DNA from 3 places in the Pseudomonas sp. 1L-C-7-B-C1 genome. Region 2 is predicted to be linked to each of the others. Evidence: predicted binding sites of a transcription regulator. Region 2 holds the regulator's gene; each other region holds the start of a gene.
The links. Region 2 encodes sigma-54, which starts transcription at its own class of promoters, with help from an activator protein. Its sites were predicted from a motif close to ANTGGCATNNANNTTGCTNT; they were not measured.
Positions count from the first base shown of each region.

Region 1: glnK (P-II family nitrogen regulator) is a predicted target of sigma-54. The motif match lies at 2,820-2,839, and genes of this name have one in related genera.
Region 3: AC0Z8Z_RS21720 (flagellar hook-length control protein FliK) is a predicted target of sigma-54. The motif match lies at 7,239-7,258, and genes of this name have one in related genera.

Region 1 covers NZ_JBXAWH010000013.1:199,758-209,365, reverse strand. The annotation lists gene AC0Z8Z_RS20510 (phosphatidate cytidylyltransferase) at 1-476, opposite strand, end outside; gene AC0Z8Z_RS20505 (lysophospholipid acyltransferase family protein) at 473-1,099, opposite strand; gene AC0Z8Z_RS20500 (CDP-alcohol phosphatidyltransferase family protein) at 1,255-1,878, opposite strand; partial or broken gene AC0Z8Z_RS20495 (addiction module antidote protein, HigA family) at 2,206-2,322, shown strand; gene AC0Z8Z_RS20490 (accessory factor UbiK family protein) at 2,343-2,627, opposite strand; gene glnK (P-II family nitrogen regulator) at 3,043-3,381, shown strand; gene AC0Z8Z_RS20480 (ammonium transporter) at 3,416-4,753, shown strand; gene AC0Z8Z_RS20475 (secondary thiamine-phosphate synthase enzyme YjbQ) at 5,003-5,434, shown strand; gene AC0Z8Z_RS20470 (hypothetical protein) at 5,528-5,857, shown strand; gene AC0Z8Z_RS20465 (HAD family hydrolase) at 5,967-6,662, opposite strand; gene xerC (tyrosine recombinase XerC) at 6,652-7,557, opposite strand; gene AC0Z8Z_RS20455 (DUF484 family protein) at 7,560-8,297, opposite strand; gene dapF (diaminopimelate epimerase) at 8,311-9,141, opposite strand; gene lysA (diaminopimelate decarboxylase) at 9,146-9,608, opposite strand, start outside.
Region 2 covers NZ_JBXAWH010000001.1:461,423-471,030, forward strand. The annotation lists gene murA (UDP-N-acetylglucosamine 1-carboxyvinyltransferase) at 1-443, opposite strand, end outside; gene AC0Z8Z_RS02070 (BolA family protein) at 467-706, opposite strand; gene AC0Z8Z_RS02075 (STAS domain-containing protein) at 821-1,126, opposite strand; gene AC0Z8Z_RS02080 (MlaC/ttg2D family ABC transporter substrate-binding protein) at 1,123-1,776, opposite strand; gene mlaD (outer membrane lipid asymmetry maintenance protein MlaD) at 1,788-2,255, opposite strand; gene mlaE (lipid asymmetry maintenance ABC transporter permease subunit MlaE) at 2,255-3,052, opposite strand; gene AC0Z8Z_RS02095 (ATP-binding cassette domain-containing protein) at 3,052-3,861, opposite strand; gene AC0Z8Z_RS02100 (KpsF/GutQ family sugar-phosphate isomerase) at 4,170-5,144, shown strand; gene kdsC (3-deoxy-manno-octulosonate-8-phosphatase KdsC) at 5,145-5,678, shown strand; gene lptC (LPS export ABC transporter periplasmic protein LptC) at 5,689-6,261, shown strand; gene lptA (lipopolysaccharide transport periplasmic protein LptA) at 6,248-6,790, shown strand; gene lptB (LPS export ABC transporter ATP-binding protein) at 6,790-7,515, shown strand; gene AC0Z8Z_RS02125 (RNA polymerase factor sigma-54) at 7,705-9,198, shown strand; gene hpf (ribosome hibernation-promoting factor, HPF/YfiA family) at 9,275-9,583, shown strand; gene ptsN (PTS IIA-like nitrogen regulatory protein PtsN) at 9,596-9,608, shown strand, end outside.
Region 3 covers NZ_JBXAWH010000015.1:23,749-33,356, reverse strand. The annotation lists gene fliF (flagellar basal-body MS-ring/collar protein FliF) at 1-128, shown strand, start outside; gene fliG (flagellar motor switch protein FliG) at 121-1,137, shown strand; gene fliH (flagellar assembly protein FliH) at 1,153-1,968, shown strand; gene fliI (flagellar protein export ATPase FliI) at 1,958-3,316, shown strand; gene fliJ (flagellar export protein FliJ) at 3,323-3,772, shown strand; gene AC0Z8Z_RS21735 (STAS domain-containing protein) at 4,717-5,022, shown strand; gene AC0Z8Z_RS21730 (ATP-binding SpoIIE family protein phosphatase) at 5,025-6,731, shown strand; gene AC0Z8Z_RS21725 (Hpt domain-containing protein) at 6,761-7,153, shown strand; gene AC0Z8Z_RS21720 (flagellar hook-length control protein FliK) at 7,293-8,717, shown strand; gene fliL (flagellar basal body-associated protein FliL) at 8,955-9,461, shown strand; gene fliM (flagellar motor switch protein FliM) at 9,471-9,608, shown strand, end outside.

The sequences.
Region 1 (9,608 bases), on a different contig from region 2:
TACACCGCGATCATCAACCCCCACTGCACTTTAGACGCGCGTTCCAGAAAGCGGACGCTATCCCCCGCTAGCGTCGAGAGGATAGGCAATAGCAGAAATCCGTACACAGGAATCAATATCGAGAACAGCCCATACCACTTGATATAAATCAGCAGATATTGCAGCGGCAGAGCCACGTAAAACGCCGCCAGCAGCGCCAGGTAGTCGCTGCCGCGGGTTGGGGTCAGTGTGAGGAATTCGCGCAGTGCATAGAAGGACACCGCATAAAACAGCACGATGACGGCGGTGGTCCCCAGCCAGAATGCCATTCCTATGACGAGGACCATGCCCCACCAGGCATTGATTCGGGCGTTGAGGTTGTCTACTACAGCGCTTGATTCGCTGCCAGTCGCACGCTTGAGGATAAAAGCGATGAGCGAAGCCACCAGCAGAAGCGCGCCGATTCCGGCAAAGAGTGTGAGGGTCTGCTTGTTCATGAGCTTTGGTTTTCCGGGTTCAGTGCCATCAGTGCTGCCCGGCTACGTTCAAGGAACAGACTTTTATCTTCTTCGGGTTCAATCCCGAGTGGCTTGCCAAAGGTCGTCGTACACAGCAGGGGGAGCGGGATCACGCGGCCTTTGGGCATCACTCGGTTAAGGTTGGTAATCCATACCGGAACGATCTGCACCTGCGGGTAACACTTGGCTAAATGATAGATCCCGCTTTTGAACGGCAGCACCTCTTGCCCCAGGTTGCGGGTGCCTTCGGGGAATATGATCAGTGAGTCCCCATTTTCCAACGCGTCTTGCATGCCTTTTAACGGGTTATCCGTGGCAGCCGTGCGATCGCGGTTTACTGATACGCCCTTGAACACGCGGTTGATGAGGTAGCGGCGTACAGGATTGGTCTGCCAGTAATCGGAGCCTGCCACTGGCCGGGTGGCGTCGCGAAGGGCTAAGGGTAGCGAAGCCCAGAGCAGTACGAAGTCGCCGTGGCTGCTGTGATTAGCGAAATAGATACGTTGCTCCGGATGTGGCGTGCAGCCTACCCACAGGCTGCGGGCGCCGGTCAGGGTACGCGCTGCGCCGGTGATTAACCTTGCGATCAGAGATTCGAGCACGGGACTTCCTTATGCTAAGTGGGCTGCTCGTGACTGAGGTGCACGAGAAGTACTGCCTTCCTTGGCGTATCGGACGCTGGCCCCTATCGATACAGAGGCGCAACGCTATCGCGGAGGTGAATGCGCAAGTCCGAACTTCGCGCACCGCATCATGCTTAGGCGGAAGGAGGGCACTCCTTCCCATGCCTGAGCCCTGCGCGCACTCGGTTGAACACTGTGTAGCAGAGCAATGCGCTCACCAGAACCAGCACCGCGTTAATCCATCCGGCGTCTCGCCAGCCCAGCGCGATGGATGTGGCTAGCGCACCAAATATGAATGCACGATCGCTTTTGCCCATGGGGCCGTCGTAGCGGCGTGTCGAGCCGACCATCGGACCCATTACGCCGGCGTATTCACTGAGCCACGCAAGGAGTGTGGCCAGCAGCGTCAGCGTCAGGCTCACATCAGGTATGAGCAGGAAGGGCAGGATGAGTGCGCTGTCTGCGAGCAGGTCGCACAGTTCATTCAGGTAAGCGCCCATTTCACTCTGCTGGCCAAACTCCCGGGCCAGCATTCCATCCATCGCGTTGAGCGCCATTCTCACCACCATCCAGATGGGTACGAGGATGAACACCCAAAGGTGTGAAGCGAAAACGGCGACCAAAGTGCCTACCAGGACTGAGCCCGCAGCGGCCACCACAGTCGTCTGATTGGCGGTGACTCCGTGATCGAAAAGGCGCCTCACCCAAGGTCGGAGCGCATTCTGAAATCTTGGCTTGAGCGTGTAGATCGAAGGCATCTGTCAGGTCTCTGCGAAGTCCAAATTCAAGCCATGGAGGCTGATGTGAACCGGGCACAAGCGTCCATGCTGGAATATCCGATTAGCTGCAAAGTGGTCTGCGTGCTGAAAATGATTCAGCAGGAACCGACGCCAGCAAAATCGTGCGAGTTAGCACCCAGGAGATGAAGTGAGAAGTCGTGAGCGGCGGGAAAATATCAATTCGCGCTCAGGAAATATGTAGGACCGATCTGAAAATGCAGGGATGGACTGTCGGAAGCCGGCTGACATAGCGCTGGCTGTGGAGAACCGGCTTGAGGCGGGCGAGAGCCAGTGCTCTGGGACTTCGAAACCACCCCGGAATTCTGGCTGAATTTGCAGCTCACCTGTGACCTGCGCCAAGCAGAGATCGAGCGAGGTGAAGCCATCAAAGCCCAGGTTCAGCGCATTGCGCACTGCGCCTGAGCACCCGCAGGGTTAAACGCTCAACCCTGTGGCTCAGCCCCCGGCGCTTTCGGCTGCGTCGCCAACTGCGCTTCCATCTCCGCCATCTTCGCTTCCAGTGCCTCAAGACGCGCGCGGGTACGGGCGAGGACGATCATCTGGCTGTCGAATTCTTCCCTGCTGACCAAATCCAGCTTGCTAAAACCGCTCTGCAGCAGCGCCTTGAACTGGGTTTCGAATTCGCTGCGGGGAACCGGGGTTTCGCCGTTGAACAGGCGGGACGCGTGGCCGCTCAGGGCGTCGAGAAAGGCTTTAGGGGCGAGCATGATGAAACTCCAGAATCAGAGGACGCGATTGTAGCACGCAGCTTTCGACCGTCCGCCACGCGCAACGCTCTGCACGCTTTTCGCGCATCCCCTCGGGCACGCGCGCACCGTTGTTGTGCGGCGATGGCAATCGACGACTACGCTGAAGCGTGAATTAACGGTTCAAGTGCCGAAATTCACGCCGATCGATGAGATGGCAAGCTTTCTGCTTAGTGGCTTGTAACCCATGCACTGATGCAGTCGCTGTGACGAATGCAGTGCGGCAGGCGGAGCGGGGAATGTTTCGTCAGAAGCGGTTTTCTGGAGTTGGTCAGGTCTCTTGCGGACACGACGCGTTACAAAGCCAGACACTGCGCTTAGACTTGAGTCGGGTTTGTTTTCCTGGGGCAAGTCCACCAATTCGGGAGAAAGTTTCATGAAGCTAGTCACTGCCATCATCAAGCCGTTCAAGCTGGACGACGTACGCGAGTCGCTGTCCGAAATCGGCGTGCAGGGCATCACGGTTACTGAAGTCAAAGGCTTCGGACGTCAGAAAGGCCACACCGAGCTGTATCGCGGTGCGGAGTATGTAGTCGACTTCCTCCCCAAGGTGAAGATCGATGTTGCGATCGACGACAAGGATCTGGACCGCGTTATCGAAGCGATAACCAAAGCGGCCAACACCGGCAAGATCGGTGACGGCAAGATCTTCGTGGTCAATCTGGAACAGGCCATCCGCATCCGTACCGGCGAAACCGATACCGACGCAATCTAAGCCGCCAAACCCCAACGCCCCAGGAGAAAACAATATGACTCTGCGTCAATTCGCAGGGCTAGGAGCCCTGTTGTCCCTCGTAACCCCTGGCTTGGCCATGGCGGCAGACGAAGTGGCAGCCCCCGTACTCAATTCCGGCGACACCGCCTGGATGCTGACCTCCACCGCGCTGGTGCTGTTCATGACCATCCCGGGTCTGGCGCTGTTCTACGGCGGCATGGTCCGCTCGAAAAACATTCTTTCCGTGATGATGCAGTGCTTCGCCATTACTGGCCTGATCAGCATTCTGTGGGTCGTCTACGGCTACAGCATGGCCTTCGACACCACCGGGATGGAAGCCAACGTCGTCAACTTCAACTCCTTCGTCGGCGGTCTGTCGAAGGCGTTCCTGGCAGGCATCACCCCGGCAAGCATCACTGGCCCTGCGGCACTGTTCCCGGAAGCCGTTTTCGTGACCTTCCAGATGACTTTCGCCATCATCACCCCGGCCCTGATCGTCGGCGCCTTCGCAGAACGCATGAAGTTCTCCGCGATGCTGATCTTCATGGCGATCTGGTTCACCCTGGTTTACGCGCCGATTGCGCACATGGTCTGGAGTGGCGTCGGCGGTCTGTTGTGGGACTGGGGCGTTCTCGACTTCGCGGGCGGCACCGTTGTTCACATCAACGCCGGTGTGGCTGGCCTGGTGGCGTGCCTGGTACTCGGCAAGCGTAAAGGTTTCCCGACCACTCCGATGGCCCCGCACAATCTGGGTTACACCCTGGTAGGTGCGGCCATGCTCTGGGTGGGCTGGTTCGGCTTCAACGCAGGTTCCGCAGCTGCGGCCAACGGCACCGCCGGTATGGCCATGCTGGTCACCCAGATCGCCACCGCTGCTGCAGCGCTGGGCTGGATGTTCGCCGAATGGCTGACCCACGGTAAGCCAAGCGCGCTGGGCATTGCCTCGGGTGTGGTTGCCGGTCTGGTTGCTGTGACTCCGGCTGCCGGTACTGTGGGCCCAATGGGCGGCCTGATCATCGGTCTGGCGGCAGGCGTGGTCTGCTTCTTCTGCGCCACCAGCCTGAAACGCAAACTGGGCTACGACGACTCCCTGGATGCGTTCGGCGTTCACGGTATCGGCGGTATCCTTGGCGCGATCCTGACCGGCGTGTTTGCAGCCCCTTCGCTGGGCGGCTTCGGCACTGTGACCGACATCGCGGCACAAGTCTGGATCCAGTGCAAAGGCGTCGGCTTCACGGTCATCTACACCGCGATCGTGACCTTCATCATCCTCAAGGTGCTCGACATGGTCATGGGCCTGCGTGTCACCGAAGAAGAAGAAGCGGTCGGCCTGGATCTGGCGCAACACAACGAACGTGGCTACAACTTGTAATCCACGCATGAAAAAATGCCCGGGTCTCCGGGCATTTTTTTGTCTGGGGTTTGTCGATAGGGATGTCCGCACAGGGGGCGGGTGTTCCAGGCAGGGACATCCGCTGCAATGCTCGGCCAAACCTGGCGATTCCGGACGCTTGAGAGGGCATAAATGCCCTTGTCCTGCGCCCGTAAAAATCGTCGCTCATTACGCACTTTGTTTTTTTTTCCAGCGCGTTAGAATGCGCGCCGAAGGGCGGAGAACGGTATGTGGCAACAGACCTTGATCACGCTGCGGGCAAGGCCTCGTGGTTTCCATCTGGTGACTGACGAGATCGTTGCGGGCCTTCGCGAATTACGCGAATGCCGCATTGGCCTGCTGCATGTCTGGCTGCAACACACCTCGGCCTCGTTGACCGTCAACGAGAACGCCGATCCGGCGGTACGTCGCGATTTCGAGCGGTTCTTCAACCGTCTGGTGCCTCAGGGGCGCGACGGTTACGAGCATGACGACGAAGGACCCGACGATCTGCCTGCGCACTTCAAAGCCAGTCTGCTTGGCTGCCAGCTGACATTGCCGGTTACAAATGGACGGCTGGCGTTGGGCACATGGCAAGGTATTTATCTGGGCGAGCACCGCGATGCAGGCGGAGCCCGTAGAGTCCTCGCCACGCTTCAAGGTGAGGGACACGACCGCTGAGAGTCTGCGGTAGTTGAATTTTTTCCGGCTGTCCAAGAAATCAAGCCCGGCTGGGCTATAACTAATCTGCTTGCGCAAGTCATGAGGTAGAACATGAGCGACGACGACATCGAAGAAGGTCTGGAAGACGAGCTGGAAGACGAGGAGGGCGGCGAGGGGCTCGCTGCGGCTTCCGATGAAGATGTAGTGGAGGTCGACGACAGCGCTGAAGTCTCTGCGACTCCGGCCAAGGGCAAGGCCAAGGCCGCCGTCTCGGTAGACGAATTGCCGAGCGTGGAAGCCAAGAACAAAGAGCGTGATGCTCTGGCTCGCGCGATGGAAGAATTCCTCGCTCGCGGTGGCAAGGTTGTGGAAGTGGAGGCCAATGTGGTCGCCGATCCGCCCAAGAAGCCTGATAACAAGTACGGCAGCCGTCCTATCTAAAGGCCGGTTGTGCGCTTGATGAAAAACCCGCTGTCGCTGCGGGTTTTTTATTGCCTGCGATCCGGGTTGCCGACGCAAAAGCCGGCATTCATACCGGGGGAGACCCGGATCAACCCCAGCGCGCCAGCACCTCGGGCAATTGCGTCAGGCTGCTGATCTCGGCATCCGGCGCTCTTTCAGCCTCCCAGACTTTGCCAGCGGGGTTGTACCAGATCGCCCGCATGCCGGCCTGCTGAGCACCGGCGATGTCGTCACCGGGGTGGTCGCCGACATGCACGGCCTGACTGGCATCGGCATTGCCGCGTTTCAGCGCTTCAACGAAGGGAGCAGGGTCTGGTTTGCCGATACCCAGGTCCTCGGCGCACAGAGCGAAGGCGAAATAATCGGCCAGGCCCAGGCGTCGAACGTCCGCATTGCCGTTGGTCACGACACCCAGCGTGTAAGACTTGGTCAGGATTTCCAGTGTCGGCACCACTTCAGGGAAGATGTCCAACTGGTGCCGCCCTTGAAGGAATACTTCAAAGCTCTGGTCCGCCAGCTCGTGGGCTTCGGCCTGACTGTAGCCAGCGTCCGCCAGGGCGTGAAACAGCACCGTACGGCGCAACGCACTGATCCGGTGCTTGAACGTCGGATCCTCTTCGATGAGTCGCGAGCGGATTTCCCACAGATGCTCGACCGGAACCGGCCCTAGCTTTGGCGCGTTGGCAGCCAGCCACTCACGCAGCTTGGCTTCGGCACTGACAATCGCCGGTGCGGTTTCCCACAGCGTGTCGTCCAGATCGAAGGTGATCAGCTTAATGCTCATTGTCGGCGTTACCTTTGCGCTTGGCCCGTGGATGGGCGCTGTCGTACACCGTGGCCAGATGCTGGAAATCCAGGTGGGTGTAGATCTGAGTGGTGGCGATGTCGGCGTGACCCAGCAGCTCCTGCACGGCGCGCAGGTCCTGGGACGACTCCAGCAAGTGACTGGCGAATGAATGGCGAAGCATATGTGGGTGCAGATTCTGGCCCAACTCGCGTTCGCCAGCGGCCTTGACCCGCAGCTGGATCGATCGCGGCCCGAGGCGCCGGCCCTGCTGGCTGACGAACACAGCATCGTCCTGTGGATTGGCCAGCGCCCGCTGCTTGAGCCATTCCTCCAGCGCTTCCCGGGCCTTTTTGCCGACCGGTAAAACGCGAGTTTTGCTGCCTTTGCCGAGGACCTGCACGAGACCGTCCGCCAGATCCAGGTCTGCACAGTTCAGTCCGGTCAACTCGGACAGGCGCAGGCCTGACGAATAGAAAAGCTCGAGGATGGCCTGATCGCGCCGGGCCAGGAAATCGTCTTCGACGCCGCCTTCAAGCAGTTGCAGGGCTCGGTCGGCATCAAGCGTTTTCGGCAGGCGACGCTCGCCCTTGGGCGGTGACAGGCCATTGGCCGGATCGTGATCGCAAAGGCCTTCGCGGTTGAGGTAGTGATAGAAGCCGCGAACGGCTGACAGCAGTCTGGCCAGGCTGCGCGAGGATTGGTCCTGCTGGTGGAGGCGCGCGACAAGGCTGCGCATGGCCTGAATATCCAGCGCTTTCCAGCTGTCGATGTGCTGCTTTTCGCAGAACGCCAGGACCTTGTTCAGGTCGCGGCGATAGGCTTCAAGCGTATGGCTCGACACTTGGCGCTCACTGCGCAGGTGCGTGCAGTAGGCGTCCAGTTGCCCTTCCATGACTAGCGAACCGAACGCAGCGAGTTGGTGAAGCGGGGCAGCAGACGGCTGAGCACGTCGGCGATGTAACTGAGAAACAGCGTGCCGACCGAGCTTTTGTAATGCTGCGGATCACGGCTCCCGATGGCCAGAACGCCATGCAACCCTTGATGGGTGAGGGACGCCAGGGCGGTCGAGCCTACTTCCTTGCTTTGCTCGCTGCCGAACAGGAACTCGAGTTCATGCTCGCGCAGCGCGCCACACAGGGTCTTGCCGCCGGACATCAGCCCACCAATGGCTTTCTGCGCGTCGGCGGCGCTGACCCAGCGTCCGACGGTCATCGGGTGGTCGCTGAACAGAATAAGGCTGACGAAGGGCACCTGAAACTCTTGGCGCAGGCTGTCTTCCACGCAGATGACGATGTCTTCCAGACTGGTTGCGTCCATCAGATCGAGAATCAGCCGGCGGGTTTTTTCAAACAGCCGGTCATTGTCCCGGGCCACGTCCATCAGTTGCGAGAGCCGGTGACGCATCTCGATGTTGCGCTCGCGCAGCAGTTTAAGCTGGCGTTCGACCAGCGAGACGGTGTCGCCCCGTTGGTGCGGGACGCGCATCATCGCCAACAGCTCGTCGTGTTCGGCGAAGAAATCAGGGTGTTGTTGCAGCCAGGCCGCAACCGCCTCGGCTTCAAGGGCAGGCACTGCGTTCTCGGCAGGTGATTGGCCGGGCGTGTCGTTTGAAGTCTGAGGCTGATCGGTCATTGGATACTCTCGCTCATAGACGTACTTGGCCTTCGTAAACACGGACCGCCGGGCCAGTCATCACCACTGAATGGCCAGGACCGGCCCACTCGATGGACAGGCGTCCGCCTGGCAGGTCGATCAGCATCGGCGAATCCATCCAGCCTTGGGTAATGGCCGCGACCGCTGCCGCGCAGGCTCCGGTGCCGCATGCCTGAGTTTCCCCGGCGCCGCGTTCCCACACCCGCAATTGCGCGCGCTGACGGTCGACGACGTGGAGAAAGCCCACGTTCACCCGAGCCGGAAAGCGCGGATGGTGTTCGATTTTCGCGCCCAGCACATGCACAGGTGCGTTGTTGATGTCGTAGACGCGCAGCACGGCATGGGGGTTGCCCATGGACACGGCCGCGAGCTCGACGGTTTCGCCATCGACATCGAGGGTATAACTGGTGGCCTGCTCCGGCGCATCGAACGGGATGTCCGCCGGCACCAGGCGCGGCGCGCCCATATCAACGCTGATCTGGCCGTCGTTGCGGATGTCCAGCTCGATGATGCCGCCTTTGGTCTCGACGCGAATCTGCTTCTTGGCCGTCAGCCGCTTGTCCAGCACGAAACGGGCGAAGCAGCGCGCGCCATTGCCGCATTGCTCGACCTCGGAACCGTCGGAATTGAAAATCCGGTAACGGAAGTCCACGTCCGGATTGTTCGGCGCTTCGACCAGCAGCAACTGATCGAAGCCGATGCCGGTGTGGCGATCGCCCCATTGCTTGGCATGCTTGGGCGTAATGTGCGCGTGCTGGCTCACAAGGTCCAACACCATGAAATCATTGCCCAGGCCATGCATCTTGGTAAAACGCAGCAGCATGGGATTACTCCGGCAGCAGGCTTTCGCCGGCAAACAGCTCAGTCACGGTTTCACGGCGACGCACTTCGAAGGCTTGCTCGCCATCCACAAGCACCTCGGCCGTACGTCCGCGGGTGTTGTAGTTGGAGCTCATCACGAAGCCATAGGCGCCAGCCGAATGCACCGCCAGCAGATCGCCTTCAGCCAGGGCGAGTTCGCGCTCCTTGGCCAGGAAATCCCCGGTTTCGCAGATCGGGCCGACGATGTCGTAGGTGCGTGTGGCGCCGTCACGGGGCTTGACCGCAGTTACGTCCATCCACGCCTGGTACAGCGCCGGACGAATCAGGTCGTTCATGGCGGCGTCGACGATAGCGAAGTCCTTGTGCTCGGTGTGCTTGAGGTACTCGACGCGGGTGAGCAGCACGCCGGCATTGGCAACGATGAAGCGGCCGGGCTCGAACATCAGCGCCAGATCGCGGCCATCAAGA
Region 2 (9,608 bases):
TTGGCCTTGATGTAGCCGCCTTCGACGTCGATGACCGCGCCCATGGCTTCCAGACCACGGATGTGCAGATCGACCGGACGTGAACCAATGGCGCAACCGCCAGGCAGCGCCACTTCGGCTTCACCGAAACGGGCAACCATAGGGCCCAGCACGAGGATCGACGCACGCATGGTTTTCACCAGCTCGTACGGAGCGACCAGGGTCTTGATGGTGCGCGGGTCGATTTCGACGCTGAGCTTCTCGTCGATGATCGGCTCGATGCCCATGCGACCGAACAGCTCGATCATGGTAGTGATGTCGTGCAGGTGCGGCAGGTTGGCGACGGTCACAGGACCATCAGCCAGCAGCGTGGCTGCGAGAATCGGCAGGGCGGAGTTTTTCGCCCCGGAGATGCGGATTTCGCCGTCAAGACGAATGCCGCCAGTAATAATCAGTTTATCCATTGGAATCTCGACGCCGTGTTGGCTCAGGTGCGCTCGGCCCATGCAGCGCGGCTGAAAAATTTCATGGTGACCGCGTGGATGCTGCCATCGGCGATCCATGGGTTCAAATGCGTGTAGATCTGCTGCTGGCGCTTGACCGGGCTCAGTGCGGCCAGTTCATCGCTGATTACGTTCAGCTGGAAATTGCAGCCTTCGCCCTCAACTTCGACCTGGATATCTGGCAACTTAGCTTCCAGGAAGCTTTTAACTTCTACGGCCTGCATGCTTAACCTCTATCGGCGCCCTACGCGCGCGGGTCGGCCATCATACAAAAAAGCCCTCTCGTTGCGAACCCTACTTTGCAGGGGCCGGACGAGGGGCTTGATCGATGAAAGCAATTAATGATGCTGCAACAGCTCGGTCAGCTCAGAGACTTTGGCGATTTCCTGCATGTCTTCAGGCAACGCCCGGACGGTGACTGACTTGCCAGCGGCCTGCGCATCACGCATGAACGCAAGAAGCAAAGCCAGGCCGACACTGCTGGACTTTTCGACGCCGGAGCAATCCAGTGTCAGGGGCGCTGCGGTATTTGACTTGATCAGCGCCGCACCCTGCTCACGCAAGGCCGGGCCGGTCCGATAGTCGATCACGCCGGAGAGCATCAGCTCTCCGGCGCCAGCGGCAGTGACGGACGCTTGACTCATTTGACGACCTTGTCGCTGGAGGCTTCGGAGGTCTCCTTGGCCTTGGCAACTTCGCCAGCCCAACCGTCAATGGTTTTGTCCAGGTTGTTACCGTTGCGCTGCATGGCGTCAGCGAACTGATCGCGGAACAGCTTGCCGATGTTGATGCCGTTGATGATCACGTTCCGCACTTTCCATTCACCGCCGATTTTGACGAGGGTGTAGGAAACAGGGTAAACCGCGCCGTTGTTGCCCTTGACGGACATGTCAACGGACGTGCGATCAGCCGCTTCCTGCTTGGCCGGAGAAACCGTGATGCCCTGGTTGTTGTACTCGAGCAGCGCGTTGCCATAGAACTGGATCAGGCTGCGCTTGAAGTTTTCCTGGAAGCGTTGCATCTGCGCCGGGGTGGCGTTGCGCGAATACTTCACGGTCATGATGCTTTTGGAGATGCCGTCAGCGTCGATGACAGGGCCAACGATGCCGTTAAGTGCGTCGTAAAAGGCTTGGGGATTGGACTTGTAGGTTTCCTTGTTGGCGGACAGATCGGCCAACAATTGTTTGGTGGTGCGATCAACCAGATCGTGGGCGGAATCGGACGCTGCTGCGTTGGCGAACAAAGGCAGGGCGGCCAGTAGCACCAGAAGGCCACGGCGCAGAATCGAGATCATGAAAAAACTCCTCATTTGGCGTCTTTGCCCACTGAATTGAGCAGGAATTTACCGATCAGGTCTTCGAGTACCAACGAGGACTGGGTGTCATGGATGGTGCCGCCGTCTTTCAACAGCTGGTCATCGCCACCGACACTGATGCCGACGTATTTTTCACCCAGCAGGCCTGCGGTCAGGATGGAAGCGGTGGAATCCGAAGGCAGGTTGTTGACCCGCTTATCCACTTCCATCGTCACACGACCGGTGAAGGTATCGTGATCCAGATCGATTGCAGTGACCTTGCCGATGGTCACACCGGCCATGGTCACTTTCGCTCTGACAGTCAAACCGGCGATATTGTCGAAATTTGCATAAAGTTTATAACTGTCGTTGGTGGCGCTGGCGCTCAGACCGCTGACGCGCAGGGCGAGCAGGAGCAAAGCCAGGATCCCGGCCAGCAGAAACAGGCCTACACCGGTTTCGAGGGTGCGGTTTTGCATCAGAAGTCTCCAAACATCAAGGCGGTCATAATAAAGTCCAGGCCCAGTACGGCCAACGAGGCGTAGACCACGGTCTTGGTCGTGGCGCGACTGATCCCTTCGGACGTGGGCTCGCAGTCGTAGCCCTGGAACACGGCAATCCAGGTGACGACAAAAGCGAACACGACGCTCTTGATGACACCGTTGAGTACATCATCGGAAAACGAAACGCTGTTCTGCATGTTGGCCCAGAAGGAGCCTTCGTAGACGCCCAGCCAGTCAACCGCCACCCACGAACCACCCCAGATACCGACCACACTGAAAATCAGTGCCAGTACCGGCAGCGAGATGAAGCCGGCCCACAGACGCGGCGCAACGATGTATTTGAGCGGGTCAACGCCGATCATCTCGAGGCTGGACAGCTGCTCGGTGGATTTCATGTTGCCGATTTCAGCGGTCAGAGCAGAGCCCGCACGACCGGCGAACAATAGAGCAGTAACCACCGGCCCTAGTTCACGCAGCAGCGTCAGGGCAACCATCTGCCCCACAGCCTGTTCAGAGCCATACTTGGCAAGAATGCTGAAGCCTTGCAACGCCAGTACCATGCCGATGAACACGCCGGACACGACAATAATGGCCAGGGACATGACGCCCACAGAGTGCAGCTGACGAACCAGCAGCTGAAAACCGCCGCCGATTCCGCCGCGCCCAAGCAACGCATGAACCAGAAAAATCCCTGAACGACCCAGCACTGCAACAATATCGATCGCCGAACGCCCCATCAGGCGTACGCGATCCATTAAAGACTTTCTGCGCATCAGCGCTTCCCCAAAAGATCGTCGCGATAATCCGGCGCCGGGTAATGGAAAGGCACCGGCCCGTCGGGATCACCCGTCATGAACTGACGTATACGAGGGTTATCCGACTCCATCAGTTCCTGCGGCGTGCCCTGCCCCAGCACCTGACCGTCACCCACGACATAGAGGTAGTCGGCGATGCTGGCAGTCTCGGCGAGGTCGTGGGACACCACGATACTGGTGATGCCGAGCGCATCGTTCAGCAGCCGGATCAGACGAACCAGCACGCCCATGGCGATCGGGTCCTGGCCGACGAAGGGTTCGTCATACATGAGGATCTGGGGGTCCAGCGCGATGGCGCGCGCCAGCGCTACACGGCGTTTCATGCCACCCGACAATTCGTCAGGCATCAGGTCGACGGCGCCACGAAGCCCGACCGCCTGCAGTTTCAGCAGGACGATGTCGCGGATCATGTCTTCAGGCAGCTTGGTGTGAACCCGCAGCGGGAACGCCACGTTTTCGAAAACGTCGAGGTCGGTGAACAGCGCGCCGCTCTGAAAGAGCACGCCCATCTGCTTGCGCGCATCGAAAAGATCGCTGCGCGAAAGCTTCGGCAAGTTCTGGCCATTGACCCAGACTTCACCTGCGCTTGGACGCAGTTGTGCGCCCATCAATCGCAGCAGGGTGGTTTTACCACTGCCCGACGGCCCCATGATGCCGGTGACTTTGCCCCGGGGGATGCGGATGTCCACATTATTGAAGATGCTGCGCGCACCGCGCTTGAAGGAAACGCCCTTCAGCTCGACCGCGTAGGCGTTATCGGCACTCATCTAAACTCCTTGCGATGCAACCTGTCTCTCAGATGCCGCGTTCTTGACGAACGACACACTTTTGGAGGGGCCGAACAAGCGGCGGACTATACCACCGCTGTCGCACGCCGCCCAAGCTCCAACGTGTCAAGTCGCAAACAAAGAAGGGTATTAAGGACGGTGTGGAATTTTCGTACCCACCGCCAGCCTTTATCACGCTGCTGCTGAAGGACGTCTCCGTTCATTAAACAAACAGCAACGATGAAGCGTGAGGCTTTTGAACATTGCCGCTATAATCCCCGGCCTTTCACCATGCGACCCCTTCCGATATGTCCACTGCGCGCAATCTGATTGAATCGGCACAGAGCACCATCCGCCTTGAAATAGAAGCTGTGGAAGGTTTGCTTGCGCATATAGATGCCGATTTCGTCAACGCGTGCGACATGATTCTGGGCAGTCAGGGCCGCGTGGTCGTGGTAGGCATGGGCAAGTCAGGGCATATCGGCAAGAAGATCGCCGCCACCCTCGCCAGCACCGGCACCCCTTCGTTTTTCGTGCACCCGGCCGAGGCCAGCCACGGCGACATGGGCATGATCACCAGCGCTGACATCATCCTGGCCCTGTCCAATTCGGGTACGACAGCCGAGATCGTCACATTGCTGCCGTTGATCAAGCGCCTGGGCATCAAGATGATCAGCCTGACCGGCAACCCGGAGTCAACGCTGGCCAGGGCCGCAGACGTCAACCTCAATGCGCGGGTCGAAAAAGAAGCCTGCCCGCTGAATCTGGCGCCCACCTCCTCCACCACGGCGGCGCTGGTCATGGGCGACGCCCTGGCCGTTGCGCTGCTGGACGCCAGAGGCTTCACCGCCGAAGACTTCGCCTTTTCCCACCCGGGCGGTGCGCTGGGTCGCCGGCTGCTGTTGAAGGTCGAGCATGTCATGCACACTGGCGTCGACCTCCCGCAGGTTGCACGGGGCACGCCGCTTCGCGATTCGCTGATGGAAATGACCCGCAAGGGGCTGGGCATGACTGCCATCGTCGAGAGCGATGGCCGCCTTGCCGGTATCTTCACGGACGGTGATTTGCGTCGCACCCTGGATCGCCCGATCGACATACGCCAGGCCAGCATCGATGAAGTGATGACCGTCCACGGCAAGACCGTGCGCCCGGAGATGCTTGCGGCCGAAGCCTTGAAAATCATGGAAGACAACAAGATCGGCGCACTCATCGTGGTCGACGAGAACGATCGCCCTGTTGGCGCGTTCAACCTTCAAGACCTGCTCCGCGCAGGAGTCATGTAAATGAGCGCCGATATGAATGACCTGATGCAACGCGGCAAGAACATCAAACTGGCGATCTTCGATGTCGATGGCGTGCTCACCGATGGGCGCCTGTATTTCCTCGAAGACGGTAGCGAATTCAAGACGTTCAACACGCTCGATGGCCAGGGCATCAAGATGCTCATCAACTCGGGCGTTACCACCGCCATCATCAGCGGACGCAAGACCCCCGTGGTTGAGCGGCGGGCGAAGAACCTCGGCATCGCACATCTTTATCAGGGCCGCGAAGACAAACTCGTGGTCCTTGATGAGCTTTTGCAGCAACTGAATCTAAGCTACGAGCAGGTCGCGTATCTGGGTGACGATTTGCCTGATCTGCCGGTCATTCGCCGGGTCGGTCTGGGCATGGCGGTTGCCAACGCTGCCGGCTTCGTCCGCGAGCATGCCCATGGCACCACCCAGGCACGTGGCGGCGAAGGCGCTGCCCGCGAATTCTGCGAGTTGATCCTGAAAGCTCAGGGTAACCTCGAAGCGGCTCACGCCGCCTACCTATAGAAGTGCATTTATGCTGAGCAAAAAGTTTCGAACATTTCTGCTGTTCGGGGTGCTGGCTCTGCTGCTGGCAGCGGTCGGCTACTGGAACATCAGTCCGGAAAGCTTCCTCGATCAACCCAAGGCTGCCGTGGATGAAAGCGCTGTCGATTACTATGCGACCAACGCCCACAGCATTCAGTACCTGCCCGACGGGACCATGCAGTACGACATGACCGCCGACAAGGTCGAGCACCTGAAAGCCACCGACGTCACCCTGATGACTACGCCGGTGCTGCAGATGTATCGAGGTTCGACCTTCCCCTGGCATGTACAGAGCGTTCGTGCCGAGGTGTCGCCGGGCGGTGATCACGTCGAGCTGATCGACTCGGTGCGCATCAACCGCACCGACGAAAAGAACCGCACCACTATCATCACCAGCAGCCGCATGACTGTATTCCCGCAGAAGCAATATGCGGAGACTGCCCAACCCGTTAGAATCGACGGCCTTGGCGGTGTAACGACCGGCACGGGTATGAAAGCGTATCTGAAAGAAAGCAGGATGAACCTGCTATCCAACGTAAGAGGACAGTATGAGGCTCGTTAAAACCCTTCCTTTTTTGCTCGGCCTGAGCGCAGCACTGGGAAGCGCGAGCGCCTGGTCTCTGCCGACGGATCGCGATCAACCCATCCACATCCAGTCGGATGACGCGCAGCTGGACGACAAGCAAGGCATCGCCACTTACAAAGGCAATGTCATCATCACCCAGGGCACGATGAAGATCACCGGCAACACTGTGACCATCACCCGCACACCGCAAGGCGACGTGGACGTGTTCACGTCCGTGGGCAACCTGGCCTACTACGAGCAGAAGCCATCGGTGGACAAGCCGATCGTTCAGGCCTGGGGTGTCACTATTCAATACTTCGCGGCGCAGAACCGCATCGTGCTGATCGACAAAGCCAAAGTGGTCAACGACGGCAACACGTCCGAAGGCGAGAAAATTGTCTATGACACCGTCAAGCAGGTCGTGAACGCCGGCCGCGCCAACGGCACCAAGGTCACCGCACCACGCCCTCGCATCGACATGGTCATCCAGCCGAAAAAGAAAACCGACCAGCAGAAGGCCCAGTAATGGCAACGCTGAAAGCCCAACACCTGGCCAAAGCCTATAAAAGCCGCCAGGTCGTACGTGACGTCAGCCTGTCCATCGAGAGCGGCCAGATCGTAGGCCTGCTCGGCCCCAACGGCGCTGGCAAGACCACCTGCTTCTACATGATCGTCGGCCTGGTTCAGGCGGATCAGGGTCGCGTGCTGATCGACGACCAGGACGTCAGCCACCAGCCGATGCATGGCCGCGCCCGTGCCGGTATTGGCTACCTGCCACAGGAAGCGTCGATCTTTCGCAAGCTCTCCGTCTCGGACAACATCATGGCGATCCTCGAGACCCGCAAGGAGCTTGATCGCGCGGCCCGCCGCAAAGAGCTGGAAAGCCTGCTGCAGGAATTCCACATCACCCACATCCGCGACAACCTGGGCATGAGCCTGTCGGGCGGTGAACGCCGCCGTGTGGAAATTGCACGCGCCCTTGCCACTTCGCCGAAATTCATTCTGCTCGACGAACCGTTTGCCGGTGTTGACCCTATTTCCGTAGGCGACATCAAGCAGATCATTCACCACCTCAAGGCCAAAGGGATCGGCGTGCTGATCACTGACCACAACGTGCGTGAAACGCTGGATATCTGCGAAACCGCCTACATCGTCAACGATGGCCAGCTGATTGCCGAAGGCGACGCCGAGTCCATCCTGGCCAACCAGTTGGTCAAGGAAGTGTATCTGGGTCACGAGTTCCGCCTGTAACCGCAGTGATGACATGAGGTCGTGCGCCCTCCCATAACGGATGCCATCGCCGACCTCGTTTTTTAATTGTCATCACACTCTAGGCAAACCCTCCAGCTTCAGGCATATAATTTGCTTAAGTTGGCGCCCTCGGCGCCCTGGTAGTAAATGGCGCGCAGTGCGCCGGCGAATAAGGTGTTAAGCCCTGCCATGAAACCTTCGCTAGTCTTGAGAATGGGCCAGCAGCTGACGATGACACCTCAGCTGCAACAGGCAATCCGCTTGCTTCAGTTGTCGACGCTGGATCTCCAACAGGAAATTCAGGAGGCGCTGGAGTCGAACCCGATGCTGGAACGGCAGGAGGAAGGCGACGATTTCGACAACGCCGACCCCTTGGCCGATAACGTAGAGCAAAAGCCCAACGCTGACGTTCAGGAACCCACTTATCAGGAGTCGGCGCCTACCGTCGACAATCTGGATGAGGGTGACTGGAACGAGCGCATCCCCAACGAACTGCCGGTCGACACGGCGTGGGAAGACGTCTATCAGACCAGCGCCAGCAGCCTGCCCAGCAATGATGATGACGAGTGGGATTTCACCACCCGCACCTCCGTTGGCGAGAGCCTGCAAAGCCACCTGCTCTGGCAGCTCAACCTGGCGCCGATGTCGGACACCGATCGCCTGATCGCCGTGACCCTGATCGACTGCATCAACAACCAGGGCTACCTCGACGAAACACTCGACGAATTGCTCGACGCGTTCGATCCCGAGCTCGATATCGAGCTGGACGAAATCGAAGCCGTTCTGCACCGCATCCAGCAGTTCGAGCCTGCGGGCATCGGCGCTCGCAACCTGAGCGAATGCCTGCTGCTGCAACTTCGCCAGTTGCCGGCCAAAACCAAGTGGCTGGCAGAAGCGCAGAAGCTGGTCAGCGAGTACATCGATCTGTTGGGCAGCCGCGACTACGCGCAACTGATGCGCCGCATGAAGCTCAAGGAAGACGACCTGCGCCAGGTCATCGAGCTGGTCCAGAGCCTCAACCCGCGCCCGGGCTCGCAGATCGAATCCAGCGAACCCGAATACGTCGTACCTGACGTCATCGTGCGCAAGGACAACGAGCGCTGGTTGGTGGAGCTGAACCAGGAATCCGTGCCGCGCCTGCGGGTCAATCCGCAATATGCAGGCTTTGTGCGTCGCGCCGATACCAGTGCCGACAACACGTTCATGCGCAATCAACTGCAAGAGGCGCGCTGGTTCATCAAGAGCCTGCAGAGCCGCAACGAGACGCTGATGAAGGTGGCCACGCAGATCGTCGAACACCAGCGCGGCTTTCTGGAGTACGGCGACGAGGCCATGAAGCCGCTGGTTCTGCATGACATTGCTGAAGCGGTTGGCATGCACGAATCGACGATTTCCCGGGTGACCACGCAGAAGTTCATGCACACGCCGCGCGGGATCTACGAGCTCAAATATTTCTTTTCCAGCCACGTCAGCACCTCGGAAGGCGGCGAATGCTCGTCCACGGCGATTCGCGCGATCATCAAAAAACTGGTCGCTGCGGAAAATCAGAAAAAGCCGTTGAGTGACAGCAAGATCGCTGGTTTACTGGAAGCACAAGGCATTCAAGTGGCCCGTCGCACAGTCGCCAAGTACCGCGAATCCCTCGGGATCTCGCCGTCCAGCGAACGCAAGCGACTGATGTAAAGGTCACACGTCAAAGCGTTCCAGTGGCAGGCATCACGCCTGCCTCTTAATGCACTGGCAACGAAGGAGAAGCTGTATGCAAGTCAACATCAGTGGACACCAGCTGGAAGTGACTGAACCTCTGCGTACCTACATCGGCGAGAAACTCGCCCGATTGGAGCGCCACTTTGACAAGATCACGAATGTGCAGGTCACCATGGAGGTCGAGAAGCTCAAGCAGAAAATCGAAGCCACCTTGCACGTTCCTGGCGCTGAAGTGGTTGCCAACGCCGAACACGACGACATGTATGCAGCCATTGACCTGCTTGCCGACAAGCTTGACCGCCAACTCAAAAAACATAAGGAAAAACAGCAAAGTCTGCTGCAAGGCGCGACTGCTCGCTGACACTCCCCACCCATGATCCGACTTG
Region 3 (9,608 bases), on a different contig from region 2:
AAAGTATTCTGTTGCCGAGCCCTACCGAGGGCTATGACGCACAGCTCAACGCAATCAAGAGCCTTGTGGCCGAGGACCCGGCGCGTGTAGCCCAGGTCGTCAAAGAGTGGATCAACGCTGATGAGTGATAGAGCTGCTGCAGTCAAACTGACCCGCGTGGATAAAGCCGCGATTCTGCTCCTCACCCTGGGTGAGACGGACGCCGCTCAGGTATTGCGCCACATGGGCCCTAAAGAGGTTCAACGGGTCGGCGTGGCCATGGCGCAGATGCGCAACGTGCACCGCGAGCAGGTCGAGCAGGTGATGAGCGAGTTCGTCGACGTGGTCGGCGATCAGACCGGCGTCGGCATCGGCTCGGACGGCTACATCCGCAAGATGCTCACCCAGGCACTGGGCGAGGACAAGGCCAACGGCCTGATCGACCGGATTCTGCTGGGCGGCAACACCAGCGGTCTCGACAGCCTGAAGTGGATGGAACCCCGCGCGGTGGCCGACGTCATCCGTTTCGAGCACCCGCAGATCCAGGCCATCGTCGTCGCGTACCTGGACGCCGATCAGGCCGGTGAAGTGCTGAGCCATTTCGACCACAAGGTGCGCCTGGACATCATCCTGCGCGTGTCGTCGCTGAACACCGTACAGCCGGCGGCGCTGAAAGAATTGAACCAGATTCTGGAGAAGCAGTTCTCGGGGAACGCCAACACGTCGCGTACTACCCTGGGTGGTATCAAGCGTGCGGCGGATATCATGAACTTCCTCGACAGCTCGATAGAAGGCCAGCTCATGGACTCGATCCGCGAAGTGGACGAAGACCTGTCGACGCAGATCGAAGACCTCATGTTTGTCTTCAACAACCTGTCCGATGTCGACGACCGTGGTATCCAGGCCTTGCTGCGCGAAGTCTCCTCCGACGTGCTGGTACTGGCACTGAAGGGCTCGGACGACGCCATCAAAGAGAAGATTTTCAAGAATATGTCCAAACGTGCCGCCGAACTGCTGCGCGACGACCTGGAAGCCAAAGGCCCGGTTCGCGTCAGCGATGTCGAAGGCGCCCAGAAGGAAATTCTCACCATTGCCCGTCGTATGGCGGAGGCCGGGGAGATCGTTCTTGGCGGCAAGGGTGGCGAGGAAATGATTTAAGCGTAGGTGCCGTTGATGTCCAGCTCCGATAAAGCAGCACCCAGTGAGCTCATCCGGGCACAGGATTTGCGCGGGATCGACGTCTGGGCCTTGCCCAGCTTTGACCCGCACGTGGAAGTCCCCGAGCCGGAACCGGTGGTCGAGGAGGCCGAGCTCGCCGAGAGCGAAGAAGTGCCGCTGGAAGAAGTCCAGCCCATGACCCTGGAAGAGTTGGAAAGCATCCGTCAGGACGCCTACAACGAGGGGTTTGCCATCGGCGAAAAAGAGGGTTTCCACAGCACCCAGCTCAAGGTTCGTCAGGAAGCGGAAGTGGCGCTGGCGGCCAAGCTCGACAGCATGGAAGTCCTGATGGGGCATCTGTTCGAACCGATCGCCGACCAGGACGCGCAGATCGAGAAATCGATGGTGTCGCTGGTCGAACATGTGGTCCGCCAGGTCATCCAGCGCGAATTGAAAACCGACTCCAGCCAGATCGGCACGGTGCTGCGCGAAGCCTTGCGGCTGCTGCCGATGGGCGCGGCCAACGTGCGCATTCTGGTCAACCCGCAGGACTTCGCGCTGGTCAAAGCCATGCGCGAGCGTCACGAGGAGACCTGGCGCATTCTCGAGGACGAAACGCTCCAGCCGGGTGGTTGCCGGGTCGAGAGCGAGCACAGCCGCATCGACGCCACCGTCGAGGCGCGCATCAGTCAGGCCCTTGGCAAAATGTTCGATCAGTTGCACGAGCAGGCCCTGCACCCGGCGCCGCCCGATGTGACCATCGAACTGGAAGAGGCGCTCCAGAGCGCCGAGAAAACCACTTACCCGCTGGGTGCTGTCGATGCGCCTTGAACGCACCAGTTTCGCCAAACGCCTGAGCACCTATCCCGACGCGATCTCGTTGCCGGCGCAGCCGATCGTCGAAGGACGGCTGCTGCGCATGGTCGGCCTGACCCTCGAAGCCGAGGGCCTGCGCGCGGCCATGGGCAGCCGTTGCATGGTGATCAACGACGGCAGTCATCACCCGGTCGAGGTTGAAGCCGAGGTCATGGGCTTCTCCGGCGGCAAGGTGTTCCTGATGCCGGTCGGCAGCGTCTCCGGCATCGCGCCGGGCGCCCGTGTCGTGCCGCTGCCGGACACCGGCCGTCTGCCGATGGGCATGACCATGCTCGGCCGCGTTCTCGACGGCGCCGGTCGCCCCCTCGACGGCAAGGGCGGCATGAAAGCCGAAGACTGGGTGCCGATGGACGGCCCGACCATCAACCCCCTCAAACGCAACCCGATCAGCCAGCCGCTGGACGTGGGTATTCGTTGCATCAACGGTTTATTGACGGTCGGACGCGGTCAGCGTCTGGGCCTGTTTGCCGGTACCGGCGTCGGCAAGAGCGTCCTGCTGGGGATGATGACCCGCTTCACCGAGGCCGACATTATCGTCGTCGGGCTGATCGGCGAACGGGGTCGCGAGGTGAAGGAATTCATCGAGCACAGCCTGGGCGAGGAGGGCCTCAAGCGTTCGGTCGTCGTGGCGTCTCCGGCGGATGATGCGCCGTTGATGCGTTTGCGCGCCGCGATGTATTGCACGCGCATCGCCGAGTATTTTCGCGACAAGGGCAAGAACGTCCTGTTACTGATGGATTCGCTGACGCGTTTCGCCCAGGCCCAGCGGGAAATCGCCCTGGCCATCGGCGAACCGCCGGCGACCAAGGGTTATCCGCCGTCCGTGTTCGCCAAGCTGCCCAAGCTGGTGGAGCGCGCCGGTAATGCCGAGGCGGGCGGTGGCTCGATCACGGCGTTCTACACGGTTTTGTCCGAAGGCGACGACCAGCAGGACCCGATTGCCGACTCGGCCCGAGGCGTGCTCGACGGCCATATCGTGCTGTCGCGGCGACTGGCCGAAGAGGGTCATTACCCGGCCATTGATATCGAAGCGTCGATCAGCCGGGTGATGCCGTCCGTGGTCGATCCGCAGCACATGGTTCAGGCCCAGTATTTCAAGCAGTTGTGGTCGCGGTACCAGCAGAGCCGTGATCTGATCAGCGTCGGCGCGTACGTGGCCGGCGGGGATCGCGAGACTGACCTGGCAATTTCGCTGCAGCCGCAGTTGGTGAAGTATCTGCGCCAGGGCTTGCAGGAGAACGAGAGCATGCAGAGCAGCGAGGAGCAGTTGGCGAAGATCTTCAATCCTCAGGCCGGCGGTTAATCGGTCATGGCAGTCAGTCGCGCAGGCCGTCTCGCGCCGGTGGTCGAGATGGCCGAGAAGGTCGAGAAGGCCGCCGTGCAGCGCCTGGGGCATTTTCAGGGTCAGGTGCGGCTGGCCGAAACCAAGTTGGGTGAGCTGGATAAGTTTCGGTCTGATTATCAGCAGCAGTGGATCGACAAGGGCGCCCATGGGGTGTCGGGCCAGTGGCTGATGAATTATCAGCGCTTTCTCAATCAGTTGGAGACGGCGGTGGCGCAGCAGCGTCAGAGCCTGGCGTGGCATCAGAATAATCTGAACAAGGCGCGCGATGAGTGGCAGAAGGCCTATGCGCGGGTGGAGGGGCTGCGCAAGTTGGTGCAGCGGTATATCGATGAGGCGCGTGCGCTGGAAGATAAACGCGAGCAGAAACTGCTGGATGAGTTGGTTCAGCGGTTGCCCCGGACTGAGCAATTTTAAGAGCTTGAGACCAAGATCAAGATCAAGATCCTTAAGATCAAGAGCGTCTGCCTAAGGGCAGACGTTTCGCCTTCGGCGAGTTACTTGGAAAAGCACCCCAAGTAACCAAGGGTGCCTGCTCCTGGTTTGGCCCGACTTCGTCGGGTTCCCTCGCTCCGGTCTTGCTCCGTGGGCCCGCGCCGAACGGACATCCATGTCCTGACGGCGCTCTCGCCGCATCCATGCGGCTCGGCCCACTGCGCAAAACCTGCGCTCGGCCTGCACCCAAGTCGCGTTCTGAGGTGTCTGGACCTTTTGCGTTTGAAGAGCAAAAGCAAAGGCAAAGGCAACGAAAATGGTGATGATGACTACATAGTGGGACCGGCTTTAGCCGGGAAGGCGTCGGAAGACACACTGCAAAACTGATGGCGACCAAACCGGCCTCTTCCCGGCTGAAGCCGGTCCCACTAAGGCATTGCATGCATCCTGCGGGATTGGCTGTGGCTCTAACCGTAGGGCTGGCTTTAGCCGGGAAGCTTTTGATCTGCTTTTGATCTGTTTTTGATTTTCGTACACAGAAAGCCCAAACACCGCCAATCGCGACTTGGGTGCAGGCTGAACGCAGACGACGCGGAGTGGGCCGAGCGGCATGGATGCCGCGAGAGCGCCGTCAGGACATGGATGTCCGTTCGGCGCGGGCCCACGGAGCGTCGTCGGAGTGAGGGTATTCCGACGAAGGAGGAACCAAACCGAGAGCAAGCACCTTTGGTTACTTGGGGTGCTTTTCCAAGTAACTCGCCGAAGGCGAAACAGTCTGCCCCCAGGCAGACGCCCTTGATCTTGAGAGCTGCGGTCAACTGGTGCTCTCGATCCTGAAAGCCAAGTAAAAGCTAACGATTTGCCACGCCTCACAAGGGCTGCTAAAACTCAAGCGTCTGGCGCTGTTTCATACAAGGAATTTGCCAATGTCAGTAACCTCCGAACGCTCCGCCGATGGCCAAGAACTGACCATCACCATCAAAGGACGCTTCGACTTTTCGACGCACCAGGATTTTCGCGGCGCCTACGAACCGAAAGAAAAACAGGCCAGCCGCTACAAGGTCGACCTGAAAGACACCCACTACCTCGACAGCTCCGCGCTCGGCATGCTGTTGCTGCTCCGTGACCACGCCGGCGGCGACAGAGCCGATATCCAACTGGTCAACTGCAACGCCGATGTATACAAAATCCTCAGCATCTCCAATTTCTCCAAACTCTTCAAAATCGCCTGATGATGCCATCTGCCTCCGATCGCCTGACGGTGCTCATCGCCGATGACAACGTCAGCGACCGCATGCTCCTGTCCGCCATCGTCAGCCGGCAGGGCCATGACGTTCTGACCGCCAGCGACGGCGCCGACGCCGTCGGGCTGTTCGACCGGCGGCGGCCGCAACTGGTGCTGATGGACGCCATGATGCCGGTCATGGACGGCTTCGAAGCCGCGCGCCAGATCAAGACCCTCGCCGGTGACGCGCTCGTGCCGATCATCTTCCTGACGTCGCTGACGGAAGGCGAAGACCTCGCCCGTTGCCTCGACGCCGGGGGAGACGACTTCATTGCCAAGCCCTATAACCAAGTGGTGCTGGCCGCCAAGATCAACGCCATGAACCGCCTGCGCGTGCTGCAGGAAACTGTCTTGCACCAACGCGACCTGATCACTCGCCACCATAAATACCTGCTCAACGAGCAACGTGTGGCCAAGGCGGTGTTCGACCAGATCGCCCACTCCGGGTGCCTGAGTTCGCGCAACATCCGTTACCTGCAGTCGCCTTACGCGCTGTTTAACGGCGACCTCCTGCTGGCCGCGTGGTCGCCGTCCGGCAACATGCACCTGCTGCTGGGGGACTTCACCGGCCACGGTTTGCCGGCAGCGGTGGGGGCGATGCCGCTGGCCGAAGTGTTCTACGGCATGACCGCAAAGGGATACGGCTTGCCCGAAACCCTGCGAGAAATGAATGCCAAACTCAAACGCATCCTCCCGGTGGACATGTTCTGCTGCGCGGCGCTGCTGTGCCTGAACTTCAAACAGCAACTGGTTGAGGTCTGGAACGGCGGCCTGCCGGATGGTTACCTGCTACATGGTGACGGCCGGCCGCATACGCCGCTGATTTCGTCGAACGTGCCCCTCGGTGTGCTGAGCGCCGGCAGCTTTGACGACAATACCCAGGTGTATCCCTTCGGGCCGGGGGACCGGGTGTTTCTGCTGTCCGACGGCGTGGTTGACAGTACCGGCCAGGACGGCGAACTGTTCGGCGCCCGACGCCTGCAGAACGTGCTGGTGAGCAACCGCAACCCGGTGCTGCTGATCGAAGAAGTGCAGTGGGCCCTGGCGCGGTTTCGCGGGCAGGCGCGGGACGATGTGAGCATGGTCGAAGTGGCCTTCACCGAGCCTGACTTGCTCGGCCCACCCTCGGTCATTTATACCGACAGCGGCGATTCCAGTCCGCTGGATTGGTCCGCTTCGTTCGAGTACCGCGCGGCAACACTCAAGCGCTTCAACCCGCTGCCGTATCTGCTGCAGCTGCTGCAAGAAGTGCACGGCTTGCGCATGCAGAGCAGCGAGCTGTATATCGTGCTCTCGGAGCTGTACAGCAATGCGCTGGAACATGGCGTGCTCGGGCTGGACTCGGCGTTGAAACGCGATGCCGAAGGTTTTGGGCGTTACTACCAGCAACGCGCCGAACGCCTCGATCGTCTCCAGGACGGCTTCATTCGCATTGATTTCCAGATCGTCCCGAATGGCGAGGGTGGTTGCCTGACGGTGCGAGTGCAGGACAGTGGTGCGGGTTTTGATTCCGATCGCGTGCTGGCGCTGCCGCCTGCGGTCACCCAGTTGTCCGGGCGCGGCCTTGCGCTGGTCCGGCAACTCAGCGATCGTTGTCAGTGGACCGATGATGGCCGGACGGCCAGCGTGGAATTTGTCTGGGAGGGTCTGGCATAATCCGCGCGTCTTGATCAAGGAGTGAACAAGTGTCGAATAACCCTGTGGACTTCAACGTGCTCAGCACGCTGCGTGACGTGATGGAAGCTGAATACCCGGCGCTGCTGAAGGTGTTCATTTCCGATTCCACCCTTCGCGTCAACGACATGACCCTGCTGCTGCGCGACCCTACCTTCACGACGTCTGCGACGGCGTCTTTGCAACGCCTTGGCCTGATGGCCCACAGCTTCAAAGGCAGCACCGGCAACATGGGCGCTACACATTTGTCCGAGCTGTGTCTGCAACTTGAAGAGCAGGGGCGCGGCATGGTGGCAGCGGATGACGCGCAGATCCGTTCGCTGGTGTCCCAGATCAGGGACGAATTTTTCGTGGTCCGGGCAATTTTCGAACGTGAGCTTGAACGCTGCCATGCCAATCACTGAGTTGGCTCCCTGACTGGGCTCCAGGCTCGGTCTCTTAGCCTGCCCGTTGGTCTGACGCGCTCCCTCACTCCAGCCTCTCACAGTACTTGGCCCGCCATTTGCTTTGTCTCTCTGCAATTGTGCTCTTGCGGAGATTCACATGGCCCTCGCCACCAACCCCTTATTGACGGCTTTGACAGCGGCCAAAGCCCAGAAAGCCGGGAACAACGCCCCGGCAAAGGCGCCGGACCCCGTCAAGCACAACACTTCCAGCTTCTCCGACGTGTTCGCCAGGCAAGCGCCGTCCAAGTCCCACAGCGCGGATAATCCGGCGCCGAAGCCGGCAAGCGCCAAGAGTTCGGCAGCCGACGACAAGCCCGCCGCCAGCCATACGTCTGCCGCCGCCGACAAGACCGTTGCCGATAACGGCAATGGCTTGCCTGCCAAAGCGGTGAACGGCAAGGCCGATGACGACGCGGGCACGGGCCAGGGTCAGGCTGACGACAAGAATGACGGCACTGACGATGCGCACGACCCGGCGCTGGCCGACTCGCCGCCGGTAGACCCTGTAGCGGACCCGATATTGGCGGTCACCTCGCCTGTGCAAGAGCCCGTGGCTGTGGAACCCGCGGTTGATCCGACGCTGCTCGCGGGCACGCTGCCGTTGCCGGTGATCCCGCCGCCGGCTGTGCAGGCGCCAACGGATGCAACCGACGTTGCAGATGACGGTTTCGATCCTTCCGCGGATCCGCTGGAAGGCTTGACCGCCGTGCAAGTCGCCCTGGAAAACAAGGCGCAACAGACAGCGCAGAACAACGGCGTGCATGGCGACGGCAAAGACGGCAAGGGTGGCGGCAAGCAGGACCCGAACGCCGATCCTTCGCAGTTGCTGGCCAGTAACCTGGCGGCGCTGGGCGACCAGGCTGTGGACAAGAGCACGACCGAAGGCGGCGGCGACAAAGCGTTCAGCGGCCTGCTGGCTGACGGCCTGAAAGACGTGAAAGGTGCCGCCAGCGATACGCGCATGGACAACTTTGCCGATCGTCTGGCTGCGTTGTCACAGGCCGCTCAAGCAAAAAACACCTCGGCTCCGGCCGCGCCGCTGCTCAATCAGCCGCTGGCGATGAATCAGGGAGGGTGGACAGAAGGCGTGGTCAACCGCGTGATGTATCTGTCGAGCCAGAACCTCAAGCAGGCGGATATCCAGCTGGAGCCCGCTGAACTGGGCCGTCTGGACATTCGCGTCAATATGGCGGCGGACCAGCAGACCCAGGTCACGTTCATGAGCGCCCATGTCGGCGTGCGTGAAGCGCTGGAAAGCCAGATGGCGCGCCTGCGTGAGTCCTTCGTTCAGCAGGGCATGGGCCAGGTCGACGTCAACGTCTCCGACCAGTCCCGTGGCTGGCAGCAACAGGCACAACAGCAGTCGGGCGGCGACGGCCAACGCAGCGGCGGCAGCAACGCTGCCAATGGTGTCGGCGGCAGCGACCTCATCGCCGACGGCGCTCCGGTGGACGCCGCCTCGGCCGCCGCCCATGCGCCGCTGACCGTCGTGGGTTCCAGCGCGGTCGACTATTACGCCTGAAAACGCCCTGCCAACACCGGGGCGTTTTCAGTAGCGGCAAGTGGCTAGCTGCAAGCGGCAAGTAAAAGCAGGATCAAGGGCGCCAGTGCATGGGAGACCTCGGTTTCTCGGGCTCTGCCGCCTTTTGCTTTTACTTGCCGCTCACCCCTTGCAGCTTGCGGCTGCCGTTCTGGCACAACCCTTGCTCTTCCTCTGTCACGCAACACCGAACCCTTTGGATAGTGACGGATTATTGGCATGGCGAAGAGCGACGACGCAGCAGTGGCGGACCCCGCAAAAAAGGGCAAGTTGAAAGTCATCATCCTCATTGTGGTGGGGCTTCTGCTGGCCATTGGTGTGTCGGTAGGCGCGACCTGGTTCATCATGCACAAGGCCGAAAGCAAGCCGGACCCGGCTGCCGTGGCGGAAGCGGCGAATGCCAAAAAAGAGGCGATCTTCGAACCGCTGACGCCGCCGTTCGTCGTCAACTACAACGTCAATGGCCGTCAGCGCTACATGCAGGTCAGCATCACGTTGCTCGCCCGTGACAAGGCTGATCTTGAGGCGTTGAAAGCGCACATGCCGGTCATCCGTAATAACCTGGTAATGATGTTCTCCGGTCAGCCATTCGATACCATCGCAACGCCGGTGGGCATGGAAATGCTGCGCCAGAAGGCGGCAGCCGTGGTCCAGGAAGTGGGCCAGAAAGAGCTGAGCAAGAGCGTGATCGAACAGGTACTTTTCACTAACTACGTACTGCAGTAGGACCACGACATGGCCGTGCAAGACCTGCTGTCCCAGGATGAGATCGACGCGCTGCTGCATGGCGTCGACGACGGTCTGGTGCAGACCGATAGCGTTGCCGACCCCGGCAGCGTAAAAAGTTATGACCTGACCAGTCAGGATCGCATC